Regions from separate parts of the Paenibacillus xanthanilyticus genome, predicted to be linked through region 1. Evidence: riboswitches for the same ligand, from Rfam matches in the RefSeq annotation. Region 1 holds a riboswitch; the other holds the start of a gene.
What was found. Region 1 has a riboswitch for cyclic di-GMP ahead of ACFSKT_RS30810 (DUF192 domain-containing protein). Riboswitches for the same ligand answer to the same signal wherever they lie in the genome.

Region 1 (4,193 bases):
CAATCGCAGCCGGCCGTGCTGAGCGGGATCGTGCGAAGCGAAGCGACCGGAGCCGCCCTAGGCGGCAGCACGGTTATTGTGCGCGATTTGAACGATCTGGTTGTGGCGACGGGGATTGCCGATGAGAACGGCGCTTTCGCACTTGATAATCTGCCGGCCGGCACCTTCGTCGCCGCCGTATCCGCAGCCGGGTTCGGAACCGGCGCATCGGTCGTCAACTTGAACCGCGGCCAGTCGACGAGCGCCGTGCTGCAGTTGGTCCCGAATCCGGGATCGCTGGCCGGCTACGTCACCGATCTGGACACGAGCGCTGCCGTGGAAGGAGCCGTCGTGACGGTCAGGAGAGATGATACGGATGCCGTCGTGGCTACCGCGCTGACGGATAATCGCGGCGCGTATCTCATTCAAGATTTGGGGGCGGGTCGCTATACCGTAACGGCAGAGGCTTCTGGCTTCTTCACGCAGATTCTGTCCGAGGCAGTCGCGCCGGATCTACAGACGCCGCTCAGTTTCGTGCTTTCCCGCAATCCCGCGACCATCCAGGGGAATGTGGCGAACGCCGCGACCGGGCAGCCGATCGCGGGCGCCGCAATCGAGATTCGGCTGTTCAATACGTTCGGCGAGGCGGTGGCCTCCTCCCTGACGGACGCGCAAGGCAACTATACGATTAATCGGGTACCGGCCTCCAACTATACCGTCATTGCGAGTCAGCCCAATTTTGGGACGGAGGAAACGTCGGCGCACGTCGGACCGGGTCAGACGACTACGTTGAATTTTGCGCTCACGCCGAATCCCGCTTCCCTGTCCGGCACGATCGTCCAGCAATCGAACGGCTTGCCGATTGCCGGCGCGACAATCGACGTTATCGACGCGTTCACGGGCATCGTGGTGCGCAGCGGTCTCTCGGACGCCCGAGGCGTTTACCTTATCGGCGGTTTGCGGGCCGACGACTACATCGTGCGGACGTCGCAATCCGGTTTTCAAAGCGAGTCGAACGCAATAACGCTTCAACCGGGAAGCGCGCGCGTGTTGAATGTCAGCCTTCGCGCCAACCCGACGACCATCGTCGGCGCCGTGACGAACACGGCGCAGAATGTGATGAACGGGGCAGTCGTACAGGTGCTGAACGCCAATAATGAAGTACTCGCCGTGACGGTAACCAACCCGGAAGGCCGATTCGCGGTGAGCGGATTGCCGAGCGAGACGCTCGTCATTACGACAAGCTCGCTCATGCTTGGATCGGCTGTCGTGGTGTTCGATCCGCGTATGGGCGGGGAAGTTCGCATCAGCATGCCCGAGGAGATGGGCGACTTGCGCGGCACGGTGCGCGACGAGAGGCTGCGCCCGCTCTATAAAGCGCTCGTGGAAGTATTCGACCGGAATCGGCGGCTCGTACGCGCGGTCATTACGAACACGGCCGGTCAGTATTACATCGGCAATCTGGCTGCCGGTATCTACGATGTGCAGTTCACCTATCCGGACAAACGTCCGCTCACGAAAAGCGCCCTTATTTTCAATGGTCAAGTGACAGTATTGGACGCGATTTTGCAAGACGATGACGAGGAATAGCCGGCTGAGCCCGGAACCAGATCAAGGGGTGTCCCGCAGCCGTCCGCAGGTGACGGGGGGCGCCCTTTTTCCGTGAAAATATCACATGCTCTGCTTCATAAACGCTTTAATTAATCGCCGCTATTTACGCATGACATTCATGCGGCGGCAGCGCATCTAACAGCCAGGAGAACAGACCTTTGGTCGCATGAATAATCGGATCACGTTGATTGGTTAATGTTACCTAGTTCCTTTAGGGTTGTTTCATTGTCTGATAGGGAGAAAAGAATCATTACTAATCAACATTTAGTCTATTAAGACTACTATTTCGAGGGAATTTGGACCTTATCCGGATAATCTAAAAATAGGGGATTTTGTCGGATTACGGAGTATAGGACCTCGGGGTAAGATGTGATCAAGATATCGGAACGGCGAACAAGCAAGACGAACTTCGCTGGATCTCGATAAAGGCAAAACCGGCGAAAGCCGGCGACGCAAAGCTACAGGGGCTAAGCCGCGGAAGACGCGGGATGCCAGCCAGCTGCCGAAAGATGCAGGGGAGTTCTTTTTTCGAACCCTCCTTTCGGGCCTAAAGGTGGGCTATTTTGCATACGCAAAAGGAGGTGGCGACCCGGATGAAGCTGGTCATTCGGGAGAGCGGGGAACGGCTTGGCGACCAAATTGAATGCGCTTACACGTTTTGGCGGAGACTGCGAGGCCTCGTAGGAAGGCAATCTCTCCCAAGCGGCAGCGGCCTTCATATTCAGCCGTGCAAGTCAGTCCACATGTTCTTTATGAACTACGACCTGGACGTGCTTCATCTGGACAAGGCAGGCGTCGTCGTCGGCATGGAGCATCGGCTCCGGCCGGGGAGGGTCGGTGCGGCGTTCGCGGGAACCCGCTCCGTCGTGGAGCTTCCGGCAGGCACGTTGGCAGCCGCGAAGGTCGAGCTGGGACAGACCGCGATTTTGGAACCTTAACGAGCAGTAAACTGAATTTTGATCGACACCACAAATTTAGGAGGCTAACAACATGATGAACAGCATTCGCCGCTTCTGGAACGACGAGCAAGGCCAAGGGATGACGGAGTACGGATTGGTTCTAGGTCTGATCGCGGTCGCGGTCGTCACGGCGCTGATCGCGCTGCGCGGCCACATTATCGACCTGTTCGACAATGCGGAAGACACGATTAACACGGGCGTTACGGAGATGGGCGGCACGCCTTAATTTTTGGTCGATCCTTGGTACGATCGGATATAGGATGACAAGCAGACGGACGAAGAAAGCACGGAAGCCGTTGTTTTGAACCGCAACCACGAGACAACAACCATTCTTAGGAGGCTAACAACATGATGAACAGCATTCGCCGCTTCTGGAACGATGAGCAAGGTCAAGGGATGACGGAGTACGGATTGGTGCTCGGGCTAATCGCGGTGGCGGTCGTGACGGCGCTCATCACACTGCGCGGTCATATTATCGACCTGTTCGACAACGCGGAGGATACGGTCAACACCGGCGTGACGGAAATGGGCGGAACGCCTTAAGCTTCCTTGCCTAAGGGCCGTGCGTCAACTAGTGGCGTGCGGCCTTTCCTTTTGGACGAAACCAGTTGAGAGGTGGACGCGAAGATGTGGGCAAACGCGATTATGCTGCTCGTGCTGGCGCTATGCGTCGTCACCGATGTGCGCAGCCGCAAAATTTATAACAACGTCATCGCTCCGGCGCTGGTGCTGGCGGTCGTATATCATGCCGCGACGGACGGCTGGAGCGGATTGCTTCATATGCTGATCGGGCTTGGCGCGGGGTTCGCGATTCTGCTCATCCCTTATCTTCTCGGCGGCATGGGAGCGGGCGACGTCAAGCTGCTTGCGCTCGTCGGGGCGTTGAAAGGAGCGGGCTTCGTGATGGCCGCATCGGTCTACATGGCGCTGTTCGGGGCTGTCATGGCGCTTGCGATCGTGTTGTTCAAGAACGGTTTTCGGGCGCGAATCCGTTACATGCAGTACGTTTTGGTATGCATCCGGTACCGGCTGAAGCTGCCGCTGCAAGGACACTTCGTCTCCGGCACGTACCCATACGGGGTGGCGATCGCGGCCGGATGCGTACTCGGTTTTATGATGGAAGGATGGGGAGCGGGATGATACGGGACGAGCGCGGCCAGTCGCTAGTCGAGTTTGCGCTTTTGCTGCCGCTGCTGATGCTGCTTCTATGCGGAATCGCGGACTTGGGCAGGCTGCTCTTCGCTTACTCCAGTTTGCAAATGACCGTGCAGGAGACGGCTCGCCTCGGCGGACTGGGCAGAAGCGACGGCGACATGACGGCCTATGCCAAAGCACATCTTCGGGTAGGGGACCCGGCAAGCATGACGGTGACGATTACGCCGAGTCAGTCTACCCGGGCATCCGGGGAGAACGTGACGGTGACGCTGCGCTATTCGCTTCCGCTGATGACGCCCGTCATGACGCGGGTCATTCCGGCCCCGGTTCTTTCAGCCCATTCCACCATTCGGGTGGAGTAGGAGGTTCACGATGAAAACGGATTTTGGCGCTTTTATAAAGGAAGAACGCGGCAGCACGATCGTCTGGGCCGGCTTATCGATGATGTTTTTGCTCACGATTGCCGGGCTTGTCGTGGATGGCGGGATC
Region 2 (4,193 bases), 1.9 Mb from region 1:
TATGTGAAACTGCGCGATTGCAGCGAGCTGGAGGCGATGTTCTTCGAGCAATTGCTGGAGACGGAAAGCATCCCTTATTTCCGCCGCGAGCCGGGGGCCGGCGGCTATATGCGCGTGTTCATGGGGAGCGCGCCGTTCCCGATCGAGCTTCACGTGCCAAGTGACCGGTACGAAGAGGCGGATGAGCTGATCACCGCGTTGACGGCTGAGGCCGATTGGCGAGAGGAGCTGGTCGGGCCAGCGGAGGAAGCGGAAGAGGAAGGACGCGACAAAGCCAAGCGGCGTCCACGTTACTGGCGACGAGGCTTAGCGGCGTTGTTTCTGCTGGTGTTGATCTCCGTGAATCCGCTCTCGGAATACGAGGTGTCGAGCACGGTCATGAGCCTGGTTGAGATGCCCTATGCGGAATTGATGGACGGTTCGATGGCTCCGACGCTGTTGATGCCTGGCGAGCCCGAGGAGCCGTACGCGGAAGTCTCATTGCCGCCGCCTCCCGAGCGCGAGATTGCCGGCGAGCCCGGCGAGTTCCCGTATCCGCCCGCATTCCTCCGCATGCTGGAGGAGGGGGCGCAGCCGGAGTCGGTCATGCAGGTCGTCCTGCCGGACGGCGAAGGGACGCTGCTGCTGAGCGGATTTTTGAACTTCAATCCAACCAGCGACGATTATTTGCCCGCTAAACATCGGATGTTCGCGGAGAGCCGGGGCTTTCCGGATAAGCTCGTTCCGTTCGCATGGGATCCGTTCGGCGAATATTATTTCTTCGATTACCGCGAAGAAGCAGGCGACAATCCGCCGATCGTGCAGGTGGTGGAGGAGTGGGAAGAAGGCGTGTATGCGGATGGCATGGCAATAACCGGCGTCGAGACCATGCCGATTGCGGCTTCGTTCGAGGACTTCATGGCCAGCTTGACCGAGATGACGGACGAGTAGGAGGGCACGCCATGAACCGCAACTATAAATCGAACGGCTTCATACTCGCCGCCGTCGCTCTGCTTGCGATCCTCATCCTTTACACGTCGGGCAAAGACAAGCAGCTTTACGGCAATGATAATCAGTCGGTGATTGAGGTTATTCAATCGATCGACAGCTATCGCGGCGCCGCGGTCGAGCTGCTGGAAACCCGGGATATCGGCGCTGACCGCTACGTGGCGTTTTTGGCTGATGGCAAACCGGCCAATATTCATTTTAAGCAAAATGACAAAGGGAACTACCCGATGATCGATACCGAAGGACCGGCAAGGCATGATTTTGCCGATTTTCTTATATTTCCGGATAAGGAGTCCGGAAACCTGCCGCAATTTCTATTCGTAGCCAATGAACGAAGCGAAGTCGCCAAGCTCGAGCTCACCGTGAACGACGAGACGATCGTGCAGACGTTCCCTGTCCGCCAGAAGACGGCGACTTGGCTCGAGCTGCCGAATACCGAGGAACATGCCTACCGTTTCGCTTACAACTACTACGATGAGGCGGGCAGCCTGCTTCATACGCCGAACTAGCTTCGGAGCTGCGAAAGCTTGCCATCTTCGGAGGTGAAAAGGATGACAATCCGTCGAATAGGGGCCTATGTTACCGGCCTCTTGCTCCTGTGCCTGGCTGCAATCGCGGGGATGATCCTCTGGAGCAAAAGCTATTATCCCCCTCTCCCCTTCGATTCCGTTAGCCGTAAAGAGGCGCTCGCGATCGTCCGGCAGGCGCCCGCGGACACGCTGGCGAAGGTGGGGGAGGACGCGCGCTCCGACTGGTATCTGACGAGGACAAGCGATGCGAAGGAGAAGGTCAAACGATGGTTCGCGGAGCGAGGATGGACGTTCAAGGATCAAGAAGGCGCCGGTCTGTTCTTCGAGCGGAACGGCCGAACGGCGATCGCCACGACGACACAATGGACGGGGCGTTACGTGCTGTGTCAGATTCCGGCGGATGTGACGTGAACGGGATGTGCCTGGATGCATACAAGCCCTCGGCGGTCATATGCATGACGCGCCATACGATTCAGAAGCCTTCGAGCCCGCTAAGCAGCGGAGCCGGAGGCTTTTTATAGAGCTGACGGAGAAGACCTCGTTCTGCCTAAATCGACAATTCCTTGCCATGTATACCTGTCTGCATCCTGTTCTTGTAAGTATTGGTCATGGAAAATAATCGCCAATCGCTGTATAACTAGATTACGATAATATGACCTATCACGATCACGTTTCGGCAAACTTACTGAAAAGTAAGGACGCAAAGTCATGGGCCTAACGCGCGCGCGCAACGGCTGCCAGACCGCTTGCCCCGAGGCATTCGCGTCAGAAGCGGATGCCTTTTTGCCCTATATATACCAAGTATGCACGGGGGAACAACTATGAATGCACGATCGCGGCCTAACGCCCTTGTACTTTTTACTGTTTTTCTTTGTTTTCAGTTCTTCGAGATGATTCGTTCGGACGGGGATAGCGACCTGCTTTACGTGATGAATATCGTGGCTCCGGCACTCGCGATAGCCTTCATGCTGCCGATGCTGAAACGGGTTGAAGCCGGAAAGCGTCGATTTTGGCGATTGATCGTCTTTACGCTGGTGCTTGAAACGCTCGCGCAATCCATGTGGGCGGCCAGCGATTGGATCTGGCAGACCCCCACGCCGGAGCTAAGCGCGGCAGATGTGCTGTGGCTGCTGCAGTCCGGACTGCTCGTGGTGGCAATGGCGCAATTGGTGCGCGGCGGCAAGGAGCGGTTCCGTCTCGTCACCGACTCGCTCTCGCTCTTGGTCAGCCTCTTGGTCGTTAGCTGGGAATTCGTCATCAAACCGGCGTATACCGATGCGTGGACCGAAGGGATCGACCTGTCGGTCGCGGTCAATATGCTGTACCCGATTGCCGATGCCTTGATGCTGTTTATTCTGTTCATCTGGGTGTTGAATAGCGATCGTCTATATAGCCGGGCGGCCCGGTCATATATTGTCCTCGCCTTCCTGCTTTATATTGCCGGCGATACAGCGTACTGGCTGTTCGTGGATATTCGGGAGCTGGATATCGAGGGCTATCTGGATGCCTGCTGGAGCGTTGGCGCATTCGCGTTGGCGCTGGCTTGCATGCATGAGGCGACGGATACGCGGAACGCGGCGTCGAACGAGCTGCCGCAGCAAAACCGAGTCTTTCAGATGATCAAGTTCGGCGTGCCTTACTTGGGTCTCATGATTGTGACAGGCATCATTCTCATCGACCGGATGAACCCGTTTATCCAATACGCGCTGCTGTTTATCGTCGTGTTGATTATCATTCGTCAGGTGCTGTTCTTTGCGGAGCGGGAGCGCCTGCACGAGCGGCTGCAATCCACGCTGGCGATGACCGAATTCGTAGCTCGTCATGATGGCTTGACCGGGCTGCTCAATCGAAAGTCGTTCCTTGAGAAATTGGAGGCGTCAATCGATGAGGCTGCCCGATCCGGAGAGCAGGTCGCGGTCTGCTACTTCGATCTGGACCGGTTCAAGCCGGTGAACGATCAATATGGCCATCGGGCAGGCGACTTGCTGCTGCAAGCCGTAGCCGACCGGCTTCGGGTGCTGCAGGAGGAGAACGTCACCTTCGCGCGGCTGGGCGGAGATGAATTCGCACTCATCATGGAGCATGCGACTCGAGCGCGCGTCGGACAGCTGGCGGCGTCGATCGCGGCCTGCCTGTCGGAGTCATACCGCATCGAAGAGCTGGAGCTGCACGTCTCATCCAGCATCGGCGTCGCGCTCTACCCGGACCATGCCGCGATGTCGGTGGAGCTGATCCAGCTGGCGGATGCCGCGATGTATATGGCCAAGCGCAAAGGCGGATGCCAGGCGGTGTTTGCTCCCGCACAACCGGGCGGTTGACACCGTGAGCCGAAGCAGGCATGATGCAAATATAACCCGATGCAGCGCTACCGGGCTCCATATGAACCAAGATGGGGAGTGAGGACATGGCCTTAGGGAACCAAGGGCTTCAGACAATCGTATTCCAGATGGATGTGAACGGCAATCCGTTCGTCGTCCATACCGCTTTGCTGGCAGACGAGCAAGGCGCGATTCTCGTCGATACGGGCATACCCGGGCAGTTGGAGCTGATCCGCGGGGTGCTGGAGCAAGCGTCGCTGCCGCTCGCGGAGCTGTCGACGATCATCATTACGCATCAGGACCGCGACCACATCGGCAGCCTGCCAGAGCTCGTCGATGCGACCGGAGGTACCGTACA

Region 2: it holds a riboswitch for cyclic di-GMP, as region 1 does, so the genes downstream of both, ACFSKT_RS22205 (diguanylate cyclase domain-containing protein) here and ACFSKT_RS30810 (DUF192 domain-containing protein) in region 1, are expected to answer to the same signal.

Annotation. Positions count from the first base shown of each region.
Region 1 covers NZ_JBHUHA010000002.1:3,034,970-3,039,162, forward strand. The annotation lists gene ACFSKT_RS30805 (carboxypeptidase regulatory-like domain-containing protein) at 1-1,569, shown strand, start outside; cyclic di-GMP riboswitch class I at 2,008-2,097, shown strand; gene ACFSKT_RS30810 (DUF192 domain-containing protein) at 2,154-2,528, shown strand; gene ACFSKT_RS30815 (Flp family type IVb pilin) at 2,581-2,775, shown strand; gene ACFSKT_RS30820 (Flp family type IVb pilin) at 2,898-3,092, shown strand; gene ACFSKT_RS30825 (A24 family peptidase) at 3,177-3,689, shown strand; gene ACFSKT_RS30830 (TadE/TadG family type IV pilus assembly protein) at 3,686-4,066, shown strand; gene ACFSKT_RS30835 (pilus assembly protein TadG-related protein) at 4,077-4,193, shown strand, end outside.
Region 2 covers NZ_JBHUHA010000002.1:1,153,913-1,158,105, reverse strand. The annotation lists gene ACFSKT_RS22220 (SMI1/KNR4 family protein) at 1-930, shown strand, start outside; gene ACFSKT_RS22215 (hypothetical protein) at 942-1,496, shown strand; gene ACFSKT_RS22210 (hypothetical protein) at 1,539-1,928, shown strand; cyclic di-GMP riboswitch class I at 2,183-2,267, shown strand; gene ACFSKT_RS22205 (diguanylate cyclase domain-containing protein) at 2,339-3,835, shown strand; gene ACFSKT_RS22200 (MBL fold metallo-hydrolase) at 3,922-4,193, shown strand, end outside.